3 regions of the Arthrobacter sp. 10T425 genome follow, and region 1 is predicted to be linked to each of the others. Evidence: predicted binding sites of a transcription regulator. Region 1 holds the regulator's gene; each other region holds the start of a gene.
The links. Region 1 encodes HrcA, which represses chaperone genes, less so after heat shock. Its sites were predicted from a motif close to TTNGCACTCGNNNNNNNCGAGTGCNAA; they were not measured.
Positions count from the first base shown of each region.

Region 2: groL (chaperonin GroEL) is a predicted target of HrcA. The motif match lies at 1,713-1,739, and genes of this name have one in related genera.
Region 3: AC1DDH_RS15105 (FmdB family zinc ribbon protein) is a predicted target of HrcA. The motif match lies at 3,455-3,481, and genes of this name have one in related genera.

Region 1 covers NZ_JBFTGZ010000001.1:328,174-335,710, reverse strand. The annotation lists gene AC1DDH_RS01580 (GerMN domain-containing protein) at 1-36, shown strand, start outside; gene AC1DDH_RS01575 (16S rRNA (uracil(1498)-N(3))-methyltransferase) at 87-875, opposite strand; gene dnaJ (molecular chaperone DnaJ) at 878-2,008, opposite strand; gene hrcA (heat-inducible transcriptional repressor HrcA) at 2,101-3,114, opposite strand; gene AC1DDH_RS01560 (DUF3097 domain-containing protein) at 3,432-4,283, shown strand; gene AC1DDH_RS01555 (DUF4870 domain-containing protein) at 4,427-4,846, shown strand; gene hemW (radical SAM family heme chaperone HemW) at 4,974-6,212, opposite strand; gene lepA (translation elongation factor 4) at 6,258-7,537, opposite strand, start outside.
Region 2 covers NZ_JBFTGZ010000006.1:88,015-95,551, reverse strand. The annotation lists gene groL (chaperonin GroEL) at 1-1,530, opposite strand, end outside; gene AC1DDH_RS09225 (ABC transporter substrate-binding protein) at 1,826-3,094, opposite strand; gene AC1DDH_RS09220 (cold-shock protein) at 3,154-3,357, opposite strand; gene AC1DDH_RS09215 (LytR C-terminal domain-containing protein) at 3,516-4,154, opposite strand; gene AC1DDH_RS09210 (DUF3263 domain-containing protein) at 4,248-4,511, opposite strand; gene AC1DDH_RS09205 (uracil-DNA glycosylase) at 4,715-5,521, shown strand; gene AC1DDH_RS09200 (siderophore-interacting protein) at 5,573-6,412, shown strand; gene AC1DDH_RS09195 (threonine/serine exporter family protein) at 6,594-7,537, opposite strand, start outside.
Region 3 covers NZ_JBFTGZ010000013.1:24,237-31,773, forward strand. The annotation lists gene AC1DDH_RS15095 (AAA family ATPase) at 1-1,957, shown strand, start outside; gene AC1DDH_RS15100 (RcpC/CpaB family pilus assembly protein) at 2,056-2,955, opposite strand; gene AC1DDH_RS15105 (FmdB family zinc ribbon protein) at 3,117-3,368, opposite strand; gene AC1DDH_RS15110 (5-formyltetrahydrofolate cyclo-ligase) at 3,508-4,170, opposite strand; gene galU (UTP--glucose-1-phosphate uridylyltransferase GalU) at 4,275-5,192, shown strand; gene AC1DDH_RS15120 (GNAT family N-acetyltransferase) at 5,198-5,818, shown strand; gene AC1DDH_RS15125 (hypothetical protein) at 5,962-6,960, shown strand; gene AC1DDH_RS15130 (SDR family oxidoreductase) at 7,069-7,537, shown strand, end outside.

The DNA.
Region 1 (7,537 bases):
GTATTCCAGGACACCCGCGGGTTCACGGTCAAGTAGCCGTCACCTCAACAAGGCATCACGTCACCTGCGGCGGCGGCTGCCGCAGGTCACCAGCGGCCGAGGATGTCACTGGCCAGCACAGTCGCGGCGGGCCCGGCCGTGGACGAACGCAGCACATGGTGCCCCAAAAGGGCCGTAACTGCGCCGGCGTCGCAAAGCCGGGTCACCTCCCGCGGGCTGATGCCGCCTTCCGGACCCACGATCAGCAGGACCTCACGGGATCCGGCATCATCTGCCACCACATCGCCGGGCCCAACACTTTCCAGCCAGGCCTCGAGTACCTGCCGCAGCGGGCGCACGGCGTCTTCGTGCAGGATGACGGCGAGGTCTGCCGCCGTTACGGCCGCCTGCAACCCGGCGCCGTCGACGGCGGCCCGGACCTCGGGAATCCATGCCCGGCGCGCCTGTTTGGCGGCTGCCGTCACCACCGACTGCCACTTGGCATGCGCCTTCGCGGCCCGCTCAGCCTTCCACCGCACAATGGACCGCTCGGCCTGCCAGGGAATGACGGCGTCGATGCCCAACTCGGTCGCGGTCTCGGCCGCCAGTTCATCGCGGTCGCCCTTCGCCAGGGCCTGGACCAGGACCAGCCGTGTTCCTGGCCGTGGTTCCTCAGCCAGGTCCACGCATTCGACGCTCAGCTCCCCGGCAGCGACGGCTGTCACGGTGCCGGTCAGGCGCTTGCCTGCGCCGTCCGCGATGTCGACCGCTTCGCCGACGCCGATCCGTTTGACGGTGACGGCGTGGCGGGCCTCGGTTCCCTCGAGGACGAAGGCCGAGCCGGGGACCTGCTGGTCCAGGGTGCCTGGGGCGGTGAAGAAGACCGGGTTACTCACCGCTACAGGTTACCGAGCCGGTCCCGCAGTTTGGCGAAGACGCCGCCGCTGGCCGCAAGCTTTCCTTCCGTGAGGTGCTCGCCACGGTGCTTGGCCAGCTGGCGGAGAAGTTCCTCCTGGACGTGATCGAGCTTGACCGGTGTTTCCACCTGCAGGTGCACCTTCAGATCGCCGCGGCCGTGGCCGCGCAGGTGCGTGACGCCAAGACCGCGAAGGGTGATGATCTCGCCGGACTGGGTGCCGGCCTTGACGTCGATCTCCTGCTGTCCGTCGAAGGTGTCGAGGGATATTTCGGTGCCGAGGGCGGCCGCCGTCATGGGAATGTTGAGGCTCGCGTGCAGGTCATCGCCCTCGCGCACGTAAGTGGCGTCGTTGTTGACCCTGATCTCCACGTACAGGTCCCCGGCGGGGCCGCCGGCAGGGCCGGCCTCGCCCTGGCCGGACAGCTGGATGCGGGTGCCGGTGGCCACGCCGGCCGGGACCTTGACGGTCAGCGAGCGGCGGCTGCGGATCCGGCCCTGGCCGCTGCATTCGTTGCACGGGTCCTTGATGACGGTGCCGAAGCCCTCGCAAGACCCGCAGGGGGCGGACGTCATGACCTGGCCCAGGATGGACCGCACGGCGCGCTGGACCTGACCGCTGCCGCCACAGATGTCGCAGCGGACCGGGTGGGTGCCCTCCCGGCAGCAGGACCCCTCGCAGGTGGGGCAGATGACGGCCGTGTCGACCTCGAGCTTTTTGTTCACGCCGAACACCGCATCGCGGAGGTCGATCCGGACGCTGATCAGCGCGTCCTGGCCGCGGCGGACCCGTGATGCCGGGCCGCCCTGGCCGCCACCGGCGCCGAAGAAGGTCTCGAAGATGTCCTGGAAGGCGAAGCCCTGGCCCGAGTAGCTGCCGCCGCCGAACCCGTTGTCGGTGCCGTTCTCGTTGCCGGTGGTGTCATAGACCCGGCGCTTCTGCGGATCGGAGAGGACCTCGTAGGCGTGCGTGACGGCCTTGAACCTGTCCGAGGCGTCCTCCCCGGGGTTCACGTCCGGGTGCAGGGTCCGGGCCAGTTTCCGGTAGGCCTTCTTGATCTCCTCCCCCGATGCGTCGCGGGAGACTCCAAGAACGTCGTAGTGGCTGCTCAAAGTGTGTATCTCTTCCTTGTTGTACTGCCTGTGGGGTACTGCCTGTGGGGCACTGCCTGTGGGGCAAGAAGTCGTATTCGGTCCCGGGCCTGTCAGGGCCCCAGGATCCTCGAAAGGTAGCGGGCCACCGCTCGGACGGCGGCCATGGTGGTGGGATAGTCCATCCGGGTGGGCCCAAGCACTCCGACCTTGGCCGTGGCGTCCGGCCCGTAGGCGGTGGCCACGACCGAGGCCTCGGCGAGACCGTCGTAGGGGTTTTCCCGGCCGATGCTGACGGTCACGCCGCGCGGGTCTTCGGCCATTTCGCTGAGCAGGCGGAGCATGACCACCTGTTCCTCGAGGGCCTCCAGCACGGGGCCGATGCTGAGCGGGAAGTCCACATTGGAGCGGGCCAGGTTGGCGGTGCCGGCCATGACCATGCGCTCTTCACGGCTGCTCGTGGCCAGGGCCTCAAGGCCGCGGGCCAGCGCCTGGGCTGCTCCGCGCCGCGCGGGCGGGCCACCGGCAACGACGGCGGGCAGCAACTGCGGCATCAGGCTCAGCGGCGTACCGGAGAGGCTGGCCAGAAAACTGCTCCGCAATTCCGACAGCGCGTCGTCGGGAATGTCCTGCCCGACGTCGATCACGCGCTGCTCCACCTTGCCCGTGTCAGCGATCAGAACAGCCAGCACTTTCCTGGGCGCCAGCAGCACGAACTCAATGTGCCGCACCCGGGCGCGGCTGAGCAGCGGATACTGCACGACGGCGACCTGGTTGGTCAGGTGCGAGAGGAGCCTCACGGTCCGGTCAAGGATGTCGTCGAGGTCCTCGGATCCTTCCAGCAGCGCCTGGATGGCCCGGCGCTCGGCCTGGGACAACGGCTTCACCGCTGAGATCTGGTCGACGAACAACCGGTAGCCCTTGTCAGTGGGGATCCGGCCTGCACTCGTGTGCGGTGCCGTGATCAGGCCCTCGTCTTCCAGCGCCGCCATGTCATTTCGGATCGTGGCGCTCGAGACGCCGAGATGGTGCCGTTCAACGAGCGCTTTGGAACCAACGGGCTCACGCGAATGGACGTAGTCCTCCACGATGGCGCGCAGCACTTCGAGTTTGCGCGGTTCGCTCACGCTCCACCTCCAATCGACTGTCCCGCAGCCGGTGCCACCCCCGCGTCCGGTCCGGGTCCACCAGTGGTGCACGGACGGCCCGCCACAGGACAAGGGTTAGCACTCGACATGCCTAAGTGCTAACCAGTCTAATATGAGTCGCCGCGTTGTTAGCATTGGATTCGCTCCAGGCGTGGCCCGCGGGAACGCGATTCCCGTCACGCCGGCGCCGAGACCGTGGCAGATGCTGCCGTTGCCGCGCCGTCGCGGTCCGGTTCCGGCCCCCGGAGAGTTCCACCGACCGCCGTACATTCCGAGTGCAAAGTAAGCGTGAAGAGATGTCGTACCAGAACTGGGGACCCCAGGACCTGTCCGCCCCCGCCAAGACCCAGTTGCCGGAAGTCCCGGTGGAACGCGGGATGGTCCTCGAGGAGGTCCAGTCCGGCTGGGTGGGCGCCGTAACCCGCGTGGAGAAGTCCGGCGGCATGCACGTGGTGGCGCTGGAGGACCGGCGGGGCAAGTCGCGGTCCTTCCGCCTCGGCTTCGGCTTCCTCTTGGACGGCCAGCCCATCCGCCTGATGCCGCCGGCCCCGAAAAGGACGGCACCGGCCGCCGGTGCCGGCCGCACGGCGTCGGGCTCGGTGCGGGTGGCCGGGCAGCGCGCACAGGTGGCCAAGGCCAGCCGCATCTGGGTGGAAGGAAAGCACGACGCCGAGCTGGTGGAGAAGGTCTGGGGCGATGACCTCCGGGTGGAGGGCATCGTCGTCGAGCCCCTGCACGGCATTGACGACCTCGCGTCCGCCGTGGCGGACTTCGGCCCGGGCCCCGGCCGGCGCCTCGGCGTGCTCGTAGACCACCTGGTGGCCGACTCCAAGGAGTCGCGGATCGCCGACGCCGTCATGGCCTCACCGGGCGCCGCAGGCAACGTCCTGATTGTGGGGCACCCCTACGTGGACGTGTGGCAGGCCATCCGGCCCTCGGTCCTGGGGATCGAGCAGTGGCCCGTGATCCCCCGCGGCACGGACTGGAAGACCGGGATCCTGATGGCTTTCGGGTGGCCCCACTCCACGAAGGAGGACATCGGCCTCGGCTGGCAGAAACTCCTGGGGGCTGTCCGCAGCTACGCTGATCTGGAGGCGTCGCTGCTTGGCCGCGTGGAAGAGGTCATTGACTTCCTCACCGTGCCCTAGTCCGCCGCGGCGGCCGCCCCTGATCTCCATTTCCTTGCCCGAGCAAGTATTCTTGAAACGGCGGCCGCGCTTCCAGTGCGGTCCCGGCTATTTCAGGCACAACCCAGGCAGCAACGCATCACCGCAATCCGAAGGGCTACACCGTGGCAGATAACGCACGCGAACACACGGGCAATCAGGCTGGCCATGGCCAGCCCCCGTACCATGGCGTTCCGGCAAACGCGCTGCCGCTGACGGCCAGCGAGGACCGCCAGTGGGCCACGCTCGCGCACTTCGGCGGCATCCTGGGCTGCGTGCCGTCGCTGCTGATCTACCTCATCTTCAAGGACCGCGGCCCGTTCACGGCACAGGAATCCAAGGAAGCCCTCAATTTCACCTTGCCGCCGACCCTGGCCGCGGTACTGGCCAATCTGCTGGTCTTCATCCCGGTGGTGGGCAACCTCTTCGCCGTGCTCGCCACGGTGATCTGGATCGCCGTGACGTGCTTCTCGGTGGCGGCAGGCATCCACGTCAACCGCGGCCAGCCGCACCGCTACGAGTTCAACCTGCGCTGGATCAAATAGCCGGCCCGGACCCAAGCACGAGAGCCGGCCGCCGCCCGTCAGGGGCAGCGGCCGGCTCTCTTTTGTGTGGCAGGGTGTTGTGGCCGCTGATGCGGGCAACCAAGTCGTGGAAGTTTTGCCGGCCAGACTAGTCCGGCAGGATCCTGCGGACGACGGCGTCGGCCAGCAGCCGGCCCTTAAGGGTGAGAATGAGCCGGCCTTTGAAAGCCGCCGCGGGGTCCACGAGGCCGTCCGCGATCAGCCCCGCCACAGCGTGCCTGCCGGTGTCCCCCAGGCCGCCGAGGCTTGGGATGTCGAGCCCGGAATTGAGCCGGGCCTCGAGCATGACCCGTTCCACGTTGCGGGTTTCAGAGTCCAGCGTTTCGCGTCCGGCGGCGGGTGAGGCGCCGGCGCCGAGGCGGTTGGCGTAGGCGGTGGGGTGCTTGACGTTCCACCAGCGGACGCCGCCCACGTGCGAGTGCGCCCCCGGCCCGATGCCCCACCAGTCGTCCCCACGCCAGTAAGCGAGGTTGTGCCGGCAGGCCTGTTCGGGGGTGCGGGACCAGTTGCTGACCTCGTACCAGTTGAGCCCGGCGGCGGAAATCAGTTCGTCGGCGAGTTCGTATTTGGCGGCGTGGTCGTCGTCGTCGATTTCCGACACTTCGCCACGGCGGATCTGCGCGGCAAGCTTGGTGCCGTCTTCAACGATCAGGGCATAGGCGCTGATGTGGTCGGGGGCGTAGGACAGTGCGGTCTCGAGCGAGTAGCGCCAGTCCGCCAAAGACTCCCCCGGCGTCCCGTAAATGAGGTCGAGGCTGACCGAGAGCCCGGCATTACGCGCCCACTGCACCGCCTCGGGCACCCGGCTGGGCGTGTGGGTGCGGTCCAGGACCTTCAGGACGTGCGGCACAGCCGACTGCATGCCGAACGAAACGCGGGTGAACCCGGCGTCGGCCAGCAGCTGCAGGGATGCGGGCGTGACGGAATCGGGGTTCGCCTCGGTGGTCGCCTCGGCGCCGGGCTGCAGTCCCCAGGCGTCGATCGCGGCGCTGAGTATGCGCGCCAGGTCCTCCGCCGGCAGCAGGGTGGGGGTGCCGCCGCCGAAGAAGACCGTGCTGAGGGGGCGGCCGGGCAGGCCGCTGCCCTTCAGGGCCGCGGCGGCGAACTCCACTTCCGCGATCGCGGTGGCGGCGTAGGCGTCCTGGGAGGCCCCGCCGCCCAGCTCGGTGGCGGTGTAGGTGTTGAAGTCGCAGTACCCGCAGCGGACCGCGCAGAACGGGATGTGCACGTACAGCCCGAATGCTCGCTGATCGGCGCCCTCGCCCGCCTGGGCGGGCAGCAGCCCGTCCGCCGGCGCCGGGTCGCCGAGGGGAAGAACGCTAGGCACGGGCCCGGCCTGCCGATACTGCAGCAACAGTCATTACCTGCACCGTTACTTCTTGGCCTTGTCCTTGGACTCGTCCGTTGTCAGCGCGGCGATGAAAGCCTCCTGCGGCACCTCGACGCGGCCCACCATCTTCATGCGCTTCTTGCCTTCCTTCTGCTTTTCCAGCAGCTTGCGCTTTCGGGTGATGTCACCGCCGTAGCACTTGGCAAGGACGTCCTTGCGGATGGCGCGGATGCTTTCGCGGGCGATGATCCTGGAGCCGATGGCGGCCTGGATGGGCACCTCGAACTGCTGGCGCGGGATGAGTTCGCGCAGCTTGCCGGTCATCATCACGCCGTAGGCGTAGGCCTTGTCGCGGTGGGTGATGGCGGAGAACGCATCAACCTGTTCGCCCTGGAGCATGATGTCCACCTTGACCAGGTCGGCCACCTGCTCGCCGTCGGCCTTCCAGTCCAGTGACCCGTAGCCGCGGGTCTTGGATTTGAGGATGTCGAAGAAATCGAAGACGATTTCGGCCAGCGGCAGGCGGTAGCGGATTTCCACCCGGTCCTCGGAGAGGTAGTCCATGCCGCCCATGACGCCGCGCCGGCTCTGGCACAGCTCCATGATGGCGCCGACAAACTCGTTCGGCGCAAGGATGGTGGCGGACACCATCGGCTCACGGACCTCAGCGATCTTGCCGGTGGGGTATTCGCTGGGGTTGGTGACGTGGACGACCTTCTTGTCCTCCAGCGTGACCTCGTATTCCACGTTGGGCGCGGTGGAAATGAGGTCCAGGTTGTATTCGCGTTCGAGCCGCTCGCGGGTGATTTCCAGGTGCAGCAGGCCCAGGAATCCCACCCGGAAGCCGAAGCCCAGCGCGGCGGACGTTTCGGGCTCGTACACCAGTGCGGCGTCGTTGAGCATCAGCTTCTCCAGCGCATCGCGGAGCACCGGATAGTCCGTGCCATCGAGCGGATACAGGCCGGAGAAGACCATCGGCTTGGCGTCAGCGTAGCCGGGGAGGGACTCGGTGGCGGGCTTGGCCAGGTTGGTGACGGTGTCGCCCACCTTGGACAGGCGGACGTCCTTCACACCGGTGATGAGGTAGCCGACCTCGCCGACGCCAAGGCCCTTGGAGGGGGTGGGTTCCGGGGAGCTCACACCAATCTCAAGGAGCTCGTGCGTAGCACGGGTGGACATCATCTGGATGCGTTCACGCGGGTGCAGCATGCCGTCGACGACGCGGACGTAGGTGACCACACCGCGGTAGGTGTCGTAGACCGAGTCGAAGATCATGGCCCGGGCGGGGGCGTTCGGGTCGCCCACCGGTGCCGGCAGGTCGC
Region 2 (7,537 bases), on a different contig from region 1:
GCCGGCGATGGAAGCCGCGTTCTGCAGGGCAGAGCGGGTTACCTTGACCGGGTCGTTGATGCCGGCGGCCAGCAGGTCGACGTACTCGCCGGTGGCGGCGTTGAGGCCGTGGCCTGCGGGCAGGCCGCGGACCTTGTCCACGACGACGCCGGGCTCGAGGCCGGCGTTGAAGGCGATCTGCTTCAGCGGGGCGTCGATGGCAACGCGGACGATGTTCGCGCCGGTTGCTTCGTCACCGGAGAGCTGCAGGTTCGCGAATGCCTTGGCGCCGGCCTGGATCAGGGCAACGCCACCGCCGGCGACGATGCCCTCTTCGACAGCAGCCTTGGCGTTGCGGACGGCGTCCTCAATGCGGTGCTTGCGTTCCTTGAGCTCGACCTCGGTTGCGGCGCCGGCCTTGATGACTGCAACGCCGCCGGCCAGCTTGGCCAGGCGCTCCTGCAGCTTCTCGCGGTCGTAGTCGGAATCGGAGTTCTCGATCTCGGCGCGGATCTGGGACACGCGGCCGGCGATCTGGTCGGCGTCGCCTGCACCCTCGACGATCGTGGTCTCGTCCTTGGTGACAACAACCTTGCGGGCCTTGCCAAGGAGTTCGAGTCCGGCGGTCTCAAGCTTGAGGCCGACTTCCTCGGAGATGACCTGGCCACCGGTGAGGATGGCGATGTCGGCCAGCTGCGCCTTGCGGCGGTCGCCGAAGCCCGGAGCCTTGACGGCGACGGACTTGAAGGTGCCGCGGATCTTGTTGACGATCAGGGTGGCCAGGGCCTCGCCCTCGATGTCTTCGGCAATGATCAGCAGCGGCTTGTTGGACTGCATGACCTTTTCCAGGACAGCAACCAGTTCCTTGACGTTGGAGATCTTGGAGTTGACGATCAGGATGTACGGATCCTCAAGGACCGTTTCCTGGCGCTCAGCGTCGGTGACGAAGTAGGCGGAGATGTAGCCCTTGTCGAAGCGCATGCCTTCGGTCAGCTCCAGCTCGAGGCCGAACGTGTTCGACTCCTCGACGGTGATGACGCCTTCCTTGCCGACCTTGTCGAGGGCTTCGGCGATCAGGGCGCCGATCTCGTTGTCGCCGGCGGAGATGGACGCGGTGGCGGCGATCTCTTCCTTGGTCTCGATTTCCTTGGCGGAGGCCAGGAGCTCGACGGTGACCGCGTCAACAGCCTTCTCGATGCCGCGCTTGAGGGACAGCGGGTCAGCGCCGGCCGCTACGTTGCGCAGGCCTTCCTTGACCAGGGCCTGTGCCAGCACGGTTGCCGTGGTGGTGCCGTCGCCTGCGACGTCATCCGTCTTCTTGGCAACTTCCTTGACCAGCTCGGCGCCGATCTTTTCGTAGGGATCGTCCAGCTCGATCTCCTTGGCGATGGAAACACCATCGTTGGTGATCGTGGGGGCGCCCCACTTCTTTTCGAGGACGACGTTGCGTCCCCGCGGGCCGAGGGTGACCTTGACGGCGTCGGCGAGGATGTTCAGGCCCCGCTCAAGACCGCGGCGTGCCTCTTCATCAAATGCAATGATCTTGGCCATAACGGCAGTAGTCCTTTCGGGACAGTCGTTAAGAATGAACCTTCGCTGTGGTGCCCGCGACGGACGATCCCAACCCCGCGGCCTCTGTATGCCGCCGGGTCCGGGATCTCACCCCAGCAAGGTGTTTCTTTAGCTCCTGGACCGGCTGCCCCACTTCGCGGCCGGGCGGACCGGGCGTCGTGTTAGCAGTCAGTGCGCTGGAGTGCTAAATCAATAATTAGCACTCCCCCGGGGAGAGTGCAAGCAGTGGCAGGCCGGAACCGGCCACCACGCGGGCACAATACGCTACGAGCGATCAGCCGCCGCTGCTGCTCGCGGCTTCTGTGCCGTCCACCGTGGGCAGGTTGTCCTCGCCGTAGGTCGAAACCATGTAGTTCGCTTCGGTGATGTCGCCGTGGGCATCAAAGTTGATCCGTCCGGACTGGCCGTCGTAGTCCGGCCGCTGGCCTGCCCGGAGGACGCCGACGCAGTCTTTGTAGCTCGTGCATGACTCGCTGGGCGGCTGGCTGCCGCCGGCCCCGGTTCCGCCTGCTGCCGGGGTTCCGCCGGAGACCGCGACGAGGGACGCCGCGATGGAAGTGCCGGCGTCGTCCTCTGCGGCGGCGGCGGCGACGGCGGCCAGGACGACGGCGTCGTACGTCTCGGCGGCGAACACCATGTCCTTCAGCCCGGGATCAACGGCCACGAGGTCCGCCTGAAAGGCGGCGGAGGGAAACACGCCGGGCAGGATCCCGCGTGCACCCTCGAGCGCCCGGGCGCCCAGGCCAGAGCCGTACTTGCTGACTGCTCCGTCACTGAGGACCAGCTTCTTGCCGGCGAGGCCGGCGTTGTTCAGCTCGGCGATGGCGCCCTGTGCGCCGTCGCGCGAGACCAGGATGACGGCGTCGGGGTTGGCGGCCTTAGCGGCGGCGACAGCCTGCTGAGCCTGGCCGGGGGTGAACTCCGAGTCCGCCACGACCTCCAGTCCGGACTGTTTCGCCGCGCCGCCGACGGCGGCGGCGACGTCTTTGCCGTAGTCGCCTTCCTCATGCAGGACCGCCAGGGTCCTGGCGCCGCCGTCTTTGACCAGTTTGGCGAGGACGGATGCCTGGGCGATGTCGGCGGCCGAGGTGCGGAAATAGTAGCCGCCGCTCTTGTAGTTGCTGAGCGCGGCGGCGGTGTTGGCCGGGGAGATCACGGCTACCTTGGCGTTGGCGAGCACGTCGATGGCGGCCGGGGCACGGCTGGAATCGGTCGGGCCGATCACGACGTCGGCCTTGGCGGCAACCAGCGCTTTCGCCTGGGCGGCGGTGTCCGTGCTGATGGTTTCCGGCAGCAGCTCCACCGGTTTGCCTTTGTGCCCGCCGGCAGCGTTGATCTCCTTGACGGCAAGTTTGGCCGCCGCGAGCTCGGAGGCGTTGAGGAAGTTCTGCTTGCCCGTGTTGTCCAGGATCAGGCCGATGCGCAGGATGCCGTCACCGCTGGCGTCGGCGCTGGCCACGCGGGCACTGCCCGCGGGGCCCAGGCAGCCCGTCAGGGCCAGGGCCGCTACTGTGCCCGCCGCCAGGGCGCGGCCCAGCGGCAAATGTCCTCCGCGGCGCCCGGCCGCGTTCCTTGGGGCGTTCGTGACGGCAGCCAGTACCACTAGGCGGGCCGGACGCTTTCGGCCTGCGGGCCCTTTTCGCCCTCGCCGACTTCCAGTTCCACCCGCTGGCCCTCGTCCAGGGCGCGGTAGCCTTCCCCGACGATCGCTGACCAGTGCACGAAGACGTCGTTCTCGGAACCGTCCACGGCGATGAAGCCGTAGCCCTTTTCGGCGTTGAACCATTTGACGGTTCCCAGTGCCATGGTGTCCACACTTTCAGCTAGCTTGCGTGCGGCCCACCTCGATGTGCGCCGCGGACTGCGAAGAGAAATCCGCAGATACTGTACCCACAGCGTCCCCCAGGAACGCCGGCGGCGGGCAGGGCCGCCGCCTAATAGTTATTGAGGCGTAACCGGATTGGCTACTGGTAGCCGGGGCCGAGAACGACGACAAGGGGCATGTTGAACTCGGCAGAGTCCACGAGGGTGTCGACGCCGAGGAGGGCTCCGAGTGCCTCCGCATTGTCCTTCTGCTCGACGCCGCTGTAGAAGATCACCGACGTCTGTTGCGGGACACCGCCCCAGTTGCCTGTCTCGCCCAGGACCCAGCCGTCGGAGGTGACGGTGCCGCCGACGCGGGTGGCGAGGCCGGCGGTGGTGGTCGCGTTGTAGATCGTCACCGGCTGCGTCTTGTCGACGGCGGCGGCTGTGGCGCTCGGCGTAGCTGACGGCGAAGCCGCCGGCGCGGCGGCGGCGTCCGTGCCGGCCGGCTCCGGGCTCGTCGGCGTGGGACTGGGGCTCATGGTGCTCGTGGCGGACGGGCTGCTGCTGGCAGATGCGGACGCGCTGCCACCGGCCGTCACGGCCGCGGCCTGGCCTGCGGAGAAGCCGAGCTTCGGCAGGATCAGGAAGGCCACCAGGCCGATGGCCAGGGCTACGCAGCCAGCCGCCAGGATCGGCGCCAGGCTCCGCCGCCGCGATGCCGCGACGGCCCGGTGGACTCCCTGCCGGGTAGAGGTCTCCGGGACCCGATCAAATTCATCCCGAGCGTATTTGGTCATGGTAAAACGACGTCCTTGCTGATTTCATACGGGGTGCCCGAGGCCGGAACGGACGCAACAGGACGTGCGCATCCGGCTGCTCGTGACGCGACTTTACGAATCTGTTCCCAGACGACGGGCAGTGCGGGCACGTTGGCGTGATGTACGTAGTCTACGCAATCTCTTGACCAGCATGGGATCGTGGGCCAGCGCATCCTCGGTATCGATGAGGGCATTGAGGATCTGGTAGTAGTGCGTGGCGGACAGATCGAACAGCTCGCGGATGGCCTGTTCCTTGGCCCCGGCGTACTTCCACCATTGCCGCTCCAAGGCCAGCATCTGCTGGTCGCGGGCGCTCAGCGCAGACTCCGCGGACACCCCGTCCGGGCCCGCGCCGGCGGTTGGGAATCCGGCAGAATCCCCCGCGAGCACGTGCTCTTGCGCTGTTTCGGCCACGACACACTCCTGGTTGATTCCGAAAAACCTGGCTGGTATCCGTTAAAAAGTCAGTCCCAATGCTACGGCCGAATGACAGGGTTGTCATTCGGGCGGGCGCAGAAACGGGCCGCAGCTGGGGAAGAATGGGTGCTGTGTTTGATGCCGAGTTTGACCCCGCCAGTGAACCCGACGCGCTGTTCGAGCTGGAGCCCGCAGCCGCGGACGCCCTCAGTTTCGAGGACCTGGCGCGCCGGCCGCTGGACGCGCTGGTTGCTCCTGACTGGGCGGAGCCGCTGGCGCCGGTGGAGGCGGAGTTGCGCGAAGCCCTCGCCTTTGTCGCGGGCGAAGTGGCCGCCGGGCACGGCGTACTGCCCTCGCCGGCAAACCTGCTGCGGGCTTTCCGGCAGCCCCTGGCCGGCGTCCGCGTGCTGGTGGTGGGCCAGGACCCATATCCGACGCCGGGGCACGCCGTGGGGTTGTCCTTCGCCGTGGACGGCGCCACCCGGCCGATCCCCCGCAGCCTGGCAAACATCTACAAGGAACTTCAGGCCGATCTCGGCTTCCCCCCGCGCGTCCACGGGGACCTCAGCCACTGGGCGGACCAAGGCGTACTGCTGCTCAACAGGGTGCTCAGCGTCCGTGCCGGCGCGGCGGGCTCGCACCGGAACAAGGGCTGGGAGGCCGTGACGGCGGCGGCCATCCGGGCAGTCGCCGGCCGCTCGTCCGTATCCGGTGCGGGCCATGCCCCCCTGGTGGCGATCCTGTGGGGGAAGGATGCCGAGTCCGTGCGGCCGCTGCTGGGGTCCGCAGCCGTGATCGCCAGCGCCCACCCCAGCCCGCTATCGGCCTCGCGCGGTTTCTTCGGGTCCCGGCCGTTCAGCCGGGCCAACGCCCTGCTGCTGCAACAAGGCAACGGGACGGTCGACTGGGAGCTTCCGCCGTTGCCGTAACAGGCCCCCGCGCAAAGCTCCCGCCGGGGGTTCTTGGATAGGCTTAGCTGCATGACATCCGTCCCCGCAGCCACCACCGCCACCCGGAATTCGCGCCCCCAGACCGATCTGATGGTCCTGCGCAGGGAGCAGCTCTCCCCGCATATGGTCCGGATCATCGCCGGGGGCCCGGGCTTCGCCGGGTTCGTCAACAACGACTATGTGGACCGGTACGTCAAGATCGTCTTTCCGCAACCCGGCGTCGAATACCCGGATCCGCTGGATTTGTGGGCCATCCGGGAAACCATGCCGCGCAGTCAGTGGCCGCATACCCGGACCTACACGGTCCGCTGGGTGGACCCGGAGGCGCAGGAACTGGCCATTGACTTTGTAATCCACGGCGACGAGGGGCTCGCCGGCCCCTGGGCGGCCTCGGCCCAGCCCGGCGATCGCCTGACTTTCACCGGCCCCGGCGGCGGGTACAACCCTGATCCGGCCGCGGACTGGTACCTGTTTGCCGGCGATGAATCAGCGTTGCCGGCCATCGGCGCGGCGATCGAATCCCTGCCGGAGGATGCCCGCGGCCTCGCCCTGCTCGAAGTGGACAGCGACGCCGACGTCCAGGCCATCGCCGGGCCGGCCGGCGTCGAACTGCGCTGGCTGCTGCGCGGCGGCGCACCCGCCGGTGAGAGCGAACTGCTGGTCACGGCGGTGCGCGACGCCGAGTGGCCCGAGGGCCGGGTGCAGGTCTTTGCCCACGGCGAGCGGGGCTACATGAAGGGCCTCCGGGACGTGTTCTACGTGCAGCGCGGGCTGGAGCGGGCCCAGGTGTCCCTCTCGGGCTACTGGGCCAAGGGCCGGGTGGAGGACGACTTCCAGGCGGAGAAGAAGCTCCCCATCGGCAAGATCTAGCGAGGCAAGATCTAACGGCGCAAGACTAGGCGGCGCGAGATTTGGCGCTGCGGAGTTTCCCCACCTTTGCCACCACGACGCCGGGACACGCCGGCGCGGCGGGCTGACACGCCGTCGCGTCCCGGCAAAAGTGGGGAAACCCGGCGCCTTAGGGGAGCCGGACGGGCATTCCTCGCAAGGTCTAGCGGCGGCGTGCCCTGCGCCGTTCGTTGCTCGCCAGGCTCCGCGTCAGGGGCCGCGCCAAGGTGTCGCCGAGCACGATGCCGGCAGCGACACCGAGCACGATGGCCCCGGCGTTGAGCATGCCGCCGGCGCCCATGAGAATCTCCGATTCCTCGATGGTCAATACATACATCGACCGGAATATAGTGAGTCCGGGGAGCAGAATCAGCGCGGCGGGAACGGCCACCACTAGCTGTGGGGCGCCCATCCGGAGGGCCACGACGCGGGCCAGCAGGCCGATCACCACGGCAGCGAGGGCCGGGGCGAAGCGGGATCCGATGCCCAGGGCGTCGCCGCCGATGAGGACCAGGTAGCCCACCACCCCCACGGCCGCCGTCGGCAGCAGCAGCTTCCAGCTGGTCTGTTCCGTGATGCCGATCATCAGCACCGCGATGGCGATCAGGATGACGATCACCCACAAGTCATACTTGGGCGGGAATGTTTTGGTGACGTCTATGGGATCCATGCCGGTCATGTCCCCCACGACGAACCCGACGGCGATTCCGGCGACCAGCGCCCCGAAAGTCAGCATGGTGGACAGGAACCGGCCGGCCGCCGTGACGGGGAAGCCGTTGATCGCATCCTGCACCGAGGACACCAGGCGTCCCGTCGGCAGGAGCAGCAAAATCCCGCCGACCACCACGATCTCGGGAGCAATCTGCACTCCCAGCGGGCTGCCGAAGCGCCACAACAGCAGGGCGATGATGGTCACCAGGAACGAACACGAGGCAGTGATGAAGAAGTCCGGCGTACGCCAGCGGCCCAGCTGGCGGGCCAGCAGGCTGACCAGAAGGTTGGAGAGGAACGCGACGACCGAGGCGCCCAGTCCGCCGCCCAGGACACCGACGAAAACGGCAGAGAACACGCCGAAGGCCACGGTGACCATCCACCGCGGGAACGGCT
Region 3 (7,537 bases), on a different contig from region 1:
CCTGAGCGGCCAGGCGCAGGAGCTGCTGCCCACCCTGGTACCGGTGTGGTCCGTCAGCCCCTACCTCATGACGGGCCTGCTGCCGATCGAGCAGACCTTCGATGCCGTCGTGATCCTCGACGCCGAGACGACCTCGTTGCAGGCCGTCCTCCCGGCGATCGCCCGGTCCCGGCAGGTCATCGCCTTCGGCGACGAACAGATCGCCAGCCCCCGGACCTTTACCGTGGGCGTCGAACGGCTCGCCGCGGGGGAGAGCTCCTACCAAAGCGTTGAGAGCTCGTACCGGGCACTCTCTGCCGTGCTTCCGGTCTGGAACCTGAGGACCGTGTACCGTGCGGTCGATGAAGACCTGGTGCGCCAGCTCAGCAAGGGTTTTTACGGCGGGGAACTCACCCGCCTCCCGGAGGGCCAATCCGCCACAGGGCTGGACCGTACCCTCAGCGTGGAGTACCTCCCCGACGGCACGGGGCTGCCCAGCGCTGACCACGACGGCGTCGAATCGGTTGTTGCCGAGGTCAACCGCGCGGTGGAGCTGGTCTTCGAGCACGCCCGGCTCCGCCCCCGGACGTCGCTGGCCGTGGTGACCGGCAGCCTTCGCCATGCCGCCCGGATCGGCGAGGCCATCAGGGCGCAACTGCCCAACTACCCCATGCTGGGCAGCTTCTTCACTGCGGGGGATGAGTCCTTCCGCGTAGTGGATCTGGAACGGGCCCAGGGCCTGGTCCGCGACCACGTCATTTTTTCCCCGGGCTATGGCCGTACCCCGCATGGGCGCACCCTCCACAGCCTCGGGCCGCTTTCCGCCGAAGGTGGCCGAGCAAAATTCGCCCTGGCGATGACGCGTGCCCGCCGGTCCCTGCACGTGCTCAGCTGCTTCCGGCCCGAAGACCTTGATGTCAGCCGCCTCAGCCACGGCGCCGTGGACTTCTACGAGCTCCTGGACCGTGAGATCGCGGGCAACACGGATCTTGGCAGCCCCGCCTCCCGGGCCGCGGCCAGCGAGCAGGCGCTCGGCGCCGATCCGCTCGTGGCCGACCTGGGTGACCGGCTCCGGGCCCGCGGGGCACGTGTGTGGCACCAGTACGACGGCGTCCTGAACATGGTGGCGGCCGCCGATCCGATGACCACGATCGGCCAGGACGATGCGGAGATTCCCCGTCCGGTGGCGATCGAGTCGGACGGTACCAGCCACTACCGGCGAATGAGCGTCCGCGAACGGAGCAGGCTCCGGCCGCAGCTCCTGGAGCGGCTTGGCTGGCGGTACATGCCCCTGTGGACCATAGAGGTCTTCACCGACCCCTCGGCCTGCGCCGACCGGATTGGCGGCTACCTCGGGTTGGAGAAGCCCGCCGTGTCCAGCCGGCTGCGGACATCGCACGGGTTCTTCGACGACGGCATCGAACACCTGGCGATCGACGAGGCGCGGGCCGCCGAGTACCACGTGGCGGCCGAACCCTCGGGACAGGTGTTCCGCGGCCATGAAACTGCCGGCCAAGAATTCCGCCGGCAGGCACCAGCATCAGCAATGACAGGCAATACAGGCAGTAAGGAGGCCGGCGGCATGAGTGCAGACGGCATCACTGGCAACACCGGCAAGACCGGCAACACGAACGACGCCGGCAACACGAACGACGCCGGCGCCACCGGCGCCCGCGAAGCCGGCGCGGCGGGCGCCGCGGCCGACACCGCGGGGCCGAAGACCGGTGAGTCGACGGGGGCCGCGGCCGACACCGCAGGGTCGAAGGCCGGCGAATCGACCGGGGAATCGACCGGCGACGGGCCGGACCAGGAGGCCGCGAAGGAGACGTCGCGCCGTTCGGACGCACAGGCCACCGTTCCGGAGGGTGTGCTGCCGAACAAGGCGGCGGAAGACGACCCCCGGCGCTGGGGTGACCAGCCTGATAATTACGATCACGACGCCTGGCTCCAGGAACAGAAGCCGCCGCACTGGGGCTGACGGGCCGCGCCCGCAGCCCAGAGCCTGCGGGCGCGGCCCGCGTCGGAGCCTACGGCCCGGGCCACTGGCCCGGCGGAAACGCCCTGCTGGCTGGACGGCTAGCCCGGCGGTGACGCCACAAGCACGAAAAACAATTTGCCCTGGGTAGACGCGCCCGCCAGCCTGCGGGCCTGGTCGGCCGTCGCTGCCACCACCACCAGCCCGTCAGTCTCCGCAGTGGCGGGCCAGGAGCCGGCTTTGCCGCCCTGCGTCGACGTCCAGAGCACTGGTACGGCTTCGGCCAGGATTTGGCTTTCGCCGGGTTGTTCCATGCCGTTGCCGGCAGTGAGCACCACGTTGACGAGCTGCCCGGGGGAGACCAGCTGGATGGAGGCCGGATCTGCCATCCTCAGCGGCACGGCCGCAGAGCCTCGCGGGCTTCCGGCGAGCAGGCCCGGTCCCAGGATCTGGGCGTCGGTGAGGAGCTGGCCCTGGCGCAACGGTGCGGCCAGCTGTTTTCCCTCGAACGCGGTCTCGCTGCCGGGGCTGCCCGCAGGAATAAGGCCGGGTGGCACGCTGATCCTACTGAGATCGCCGGGTTCCAGGGACTTTCCAGCGGGCAGATCGGCCGCGGCGGCGAAGGCTGCGACAGTGTCAGTGGGCGCTGGAGCCAGTTGCTGAACTGTCAGTCCGGCGGGGATGCAGAACAGGAGGGCCGCGATAAGCCGCCGGTTCCGATTCAGCCAGCCGCGCAGGCGGCGCCACGACGGACGGCCGCGGGGCGGACGCCGGCGGGGTTTCACGGGACCGATCCGGCTCCGGAACGGAAGGCCTGCGGCGGAAAACGTGGCGGCAGGAAGGCTCGTTGGACGGATACCGGTACGGGACCAGCGGCCGGGGCCAGCTTCAGGCATTGCGGCGCGGAAAGGCCTGAACAAAGGCGTGGAAGACGGCACAGGCGCCGCCGGGGCAGCCGTCTTGAACGAAGGCGGGGAAACCGCGGTGAGGAAAAGTTCCATGCCGCCACGCTACGGATCCGCGCAGAGCGGCGGCAGCCGCGGAACGTCCTATGTGGACAACGGCAACAGCGGCAACGGCAACAGCGGACAGGGATTCAGGCAGTGCCCAGAATCAGCCGGCCGGAGCCCAGCCGGCGGCCGGCGCCAATCCGGCAGGTACCTTAGCTGGCCGCTGCGGCGGGCGCGGGGCTGGCCGCGGGAGCTGCAGGAGCCGGGGAAACCGTGCTGCCCTTGGCGTCGCGCGAATCGGTCCGGTAGAAGCCGGAGCCCTTGAACACTACGCCGACGCTGTTGAACTTCTTGCGCAGCGTGCCCTGGCACTCGGGGCAGGACGTCAAGGAGTTGTCGCTGAACGACTGCACGATCTCGAAGGCGTGGCTGCAGTCCTTGCAGGCGTATGCATACGTGGGCACTGGAAATCCTCCTCAGGGGCAATCGAGCAGGTCCCGTACTGCGGAGTCCGGATCACCGCCGATATGTCTATCGACCTGTTCCGTCCTTAGCAGTCGCAGGGCCTGAGTGCCAATTCTATCACCTTGGCGGGGTCCCGGATCAGGCGGGCCGGGATCGGCCGAGCCGGACGATCCCGCCCGGGGTCAGCGCCGTGTCGACTTTCCGGTCGAACGACTCCGCGGGGATGCTGCCTGCGGGCAGCACCTCCGTGTCATAGACGACGGCGGCAGTCGGCAACGCGACAGCGTCGGCCGCAGGGTCGGCCGCCCCGGCGTCCGCCCCGTCGGATGCGGAGGACATGGCAGCCAGGGCGGCAAGGAACTTGTCGTAGTAGCCGCCGCCTTGCCCGATTCGGTTGCCCGAGAAATCCACCGCGGTGGCCGGCAGGAAGATTGCGGTGGCGTCCCGCATGACTTCGGTTCCGTGGCGCTCTCCGACAGGCTCCTGGATGGGCGCGTACCGGCTGCGGACAAACCCGGACTGGGGAGTCCAGTACACCCAGCTGAGCTCGATGTCGGGTTCGCAAACGGGCAGCAGCACCCGGTGCCCGGCCTCGACCAGGGCAGTCAGCAGTGGCAATGTGGGCGGTTCGGCACCCACCCCGAGGTACGCCGCGAAGGTGCCCTGGCGGCCGCGGCCAAGCCCGGAGGCCCAAGCGAGCCCGTGGCTGGCGATGCCCGCCGCGGCGGTGTCCTGTGCGGCCAGCGGGAGTGCGGAACGCGCCGCCCTGTGGCTGGAGCGAATTTCCTCTTTTGACGCCATCTTGGCCCGTCCTCTGCCTTTTGCGGCCGCGCTGCACCGGGGGGCCCGGCAGGCGGTTCGCATAATGATTACGCAATGATTGGTCCCTCCGTTAGATTAGTCGTGTGAATACACCCATCGCTTCCGTCCGCAAGGCCGTTATCCCCGCCGCGGGCCTTGGTACCAGGTTTCTCCCGGCCACAAAGGCCATGCCCAAGGAAATGCTGCCTGTCGTTGACAAGCCGGCCATCCAGTACGTCGTCGAGGAGGCCGTGAATGTCGGCCTGAACGACATCCTGATGATCACTGGCCGCAACAAGCGGGCGTTGGAGGACCACTTCGACCGCGTCCCCGCGCTGGAGTCCACCCTGGAGGCGAAGGGTGACACTGCGAAGCTCGAATCCATCCAGGCCGCCAGCAACCTCGGTGACATCCACTACGTCCGCCAGGGCGATCCCATGGGCCTCGGCCACGCCGTCCTCCGGGCCAAGCAGCACGTCGGGCATGAGCCGTTCGCCGTCCTCCTTGGAGATGACCTCATTGACGCCCGCGATGAGCTCCTCAGCACCATGATCGAGGTCCAGGCCAAGACCGGCGGGTCAGTGGTCGCTCTGATCGAGGTGGACCCGTCCCAGATCAGTGCCTACGGCTGCGCGGACGTCGAGGCAATCGGCGGTGAGGACTACGTCCGCATCAACCAGCTCGTGGAGAAGCCCGATGTCGCGGACGCCCCGTCCAACCTGGCCGTGATTGGCCGCTACGTGTTGCACCCGGCCGTCTTTGAAGTGCTGGAGCGCACCGCGCCCGGCCGCGGCGGGGAAATCCAGCTCACGGACGCCCTGCAGGAACTCTCGGCCGGCACCGGCGAGGGCTACGGCGTGTACGGCGTCATCTTCCGCGGCCGCCGCTACGACACCGGCGACAAGCTCAGCTACCTCAAGGCCTGTGTCCAGCTCGCCTGCGACAGTGAGGACCTCGGCCCGGGCCTGCGCGAATGGCTGCCCGGCTTCGCGTCCAGCCTGGCCCCCAGCCTCGCCAAATAACTCCCGTGGGGGGCAGCTTCACCTGGCCGGTGACCTTGGAGAGCGGCGAAATCGTGTTGCGCCCGATCCGGTACCGGGACCGCAAGGAGTGGACAGCGCTCAGGTCCCGCAACTGCGAGTGGCTGGCCCCCTGGGAGGCATCGAACCCGGTCCCCGGCGGCGGCCTGCCGGACTACCGGCAGATGGTGCGCTCGCTCAAGGCCCAGGCCGCGCAGGCCACGGCCCTGCCGTTCGTCATCGCGGAATGGACACCAGACCATCAGGCGCCGGTGATCGTGGGGCAGCTGACGGTGTCCTCGATTGTCTGGGGGTCGGCCATGATGGCGACGCTTGGCTATTGGGTCGACAAGGAACGGGCCGGCCGGGGGATCGCCCCGACCGCCGTGGCCATGGCGACCGACTATTGCTTCGGCGCCCTTGGCCTGCACCGCATGGAGATCAACATCAGGCCGGAGAACGCGCCGAGCCTGCGCGTGGTGGAAAAACTCGGGTTTCGTGATGAGGGATTCCGGCCCAGGTTCCTGCACATCAACGGTGAATGGGCAGACCACCGGACGTTCGCGCTCACGGCTGAGGAAGTGCCGGAAGGCCTCCTCGCGCGGTGGCTGAGAACCCGCCAGTCCTGAGGCCCATGAGAGCCGCCTGACCAGCCACGACGCCCCGACGCCGGCCAGTCGCCGCTGCGCGCGCGACACACCCCTGACAATGCGGGGCAGCACCCCATATACCTCATACGGTTTTGAGTGTGGACTTCCCTCTTAGCAGCTCTGTGATCCTTGTCATTGCTGTTGCGCTCTGGATCGTGTGGGTGGCGCCTTACGTTCTCCGGAACGGACGCCACCAGCTGCAGCCTGCAGGCGACTTCCTGGCGGATGTCATTGACATGGAACCAGCAGATCCACATGCGGGGAAGGTTATGAAAATGGCGGCGCAGCAGGAGAAACCCATGATCAGCACACAGCGCGCAGACCCGGCCGGCGGCACACCTGGGACTGGGGCGGGCAAAGCGGCGACCCCTCGGGTGAATCCGATTGCTGCGTCGGGCTCCCCGGCATTCCGGATTCGTTGGGCGCGGCTGGTGCTGGCGGTAGCCGGGCTCCTGGCTCTCCTCACGGCAGTGGTGTCCGGAGCCCTTCGGCTTTTCGGCATCGGTTCAGGCTGGCTGCCGGTGACCGCCCTCCTGGGCGCCTTCGCCGCAGTGGCGCTGCTTCGTCGTCTTGCCGTCCGCGATCGCCGGCGGAAGATGAACGCTGCATTCCGTGCAGCCATGGGCAGCCCGGAACGCACCCCTGCGCGGCCGTCGGTGCCCGAACAGACCCCCTCCCTTCCCGACGGACGTCCCGCTGCCCGGCCGGAAAGCCCGCTCTTCGACGCCGAAGCGGGCCGCGACACGCCCGAGCCCGCGCCGAAGCCGCTGACCGCACTGGAACTCCGCCAGGCCGCCCTCGCTGAAGCCGTCGCCTCTGGGGATGCCTCGGCGGCCATGGCAGCCGACGCGGGTGCAGTAGCGGAGGGCACGAGCTGGGAGCCCGTCGAGGTTCCCAAGCCCACCTACGTCGAAGCCCCGAAGGCCGAACGTGCAGCCCCAATGCCCCTTGACCTTCCCGAGGCGCCGAAGGCCGTAGGGAAACCGTCTCTCAAGCAGGCCTCGGCGCGACCGGCGGCGTCCGATCCGCAGACCGCCGACGATTCTGAGACTAAGCAGCTCAGCAAGGCCCAGAGCGCCTTGAGCAACCTGGATGATGTCCTCCAGCGGCGCCGCGCCTGATCCGACCCGTCCTTCCGGAGATTACCCCGGGCAGCCAGCGATGGCGGCCCGGGGTTTTTCATGTCCCCGCAGCGTCGCCGGTGGGCTTCGCTGCGGTAGCCTCGGGTCATGACAAGGATCTGCGTTGCCGGTGGAACCGGGCAAGTGGGCCGAGTAGTGGTGCGCCTGGCCGTCGACGCCGGGCACGCCGTGGCCGTCCTCAGCCGCAACCCGCCGGGGGCCGGCGCCGCCGGTAACATCCCGGGCGCGGAATACTTCCGCGGGGACGTCACGACGGGAGAGGGGATAGCGGCCGCCCTGGCCGGCGCCGACGTCGTGATCGATTGCCTGGAAGGGCGCGCCGGGAAGGCGCGCAAGAACTTCGCCGACGGCGGTGCGCGGCTTCTGGCCGCTGCACAGGACGCGGGAACGGCCAGAGCCGTCATGCTGTCCATCGTGAACTGCGATCGCAGCAACTCCTCCTTCTACCGGTCGAAAGCTGCCAAAGAACACGCCTACGAGCTGTCCGGACTCGAGACCGTGGTGGTCCGGGCCACCCAGTTCCACTCGTTGCTCGCGATGATGTTCGACGCCGGCT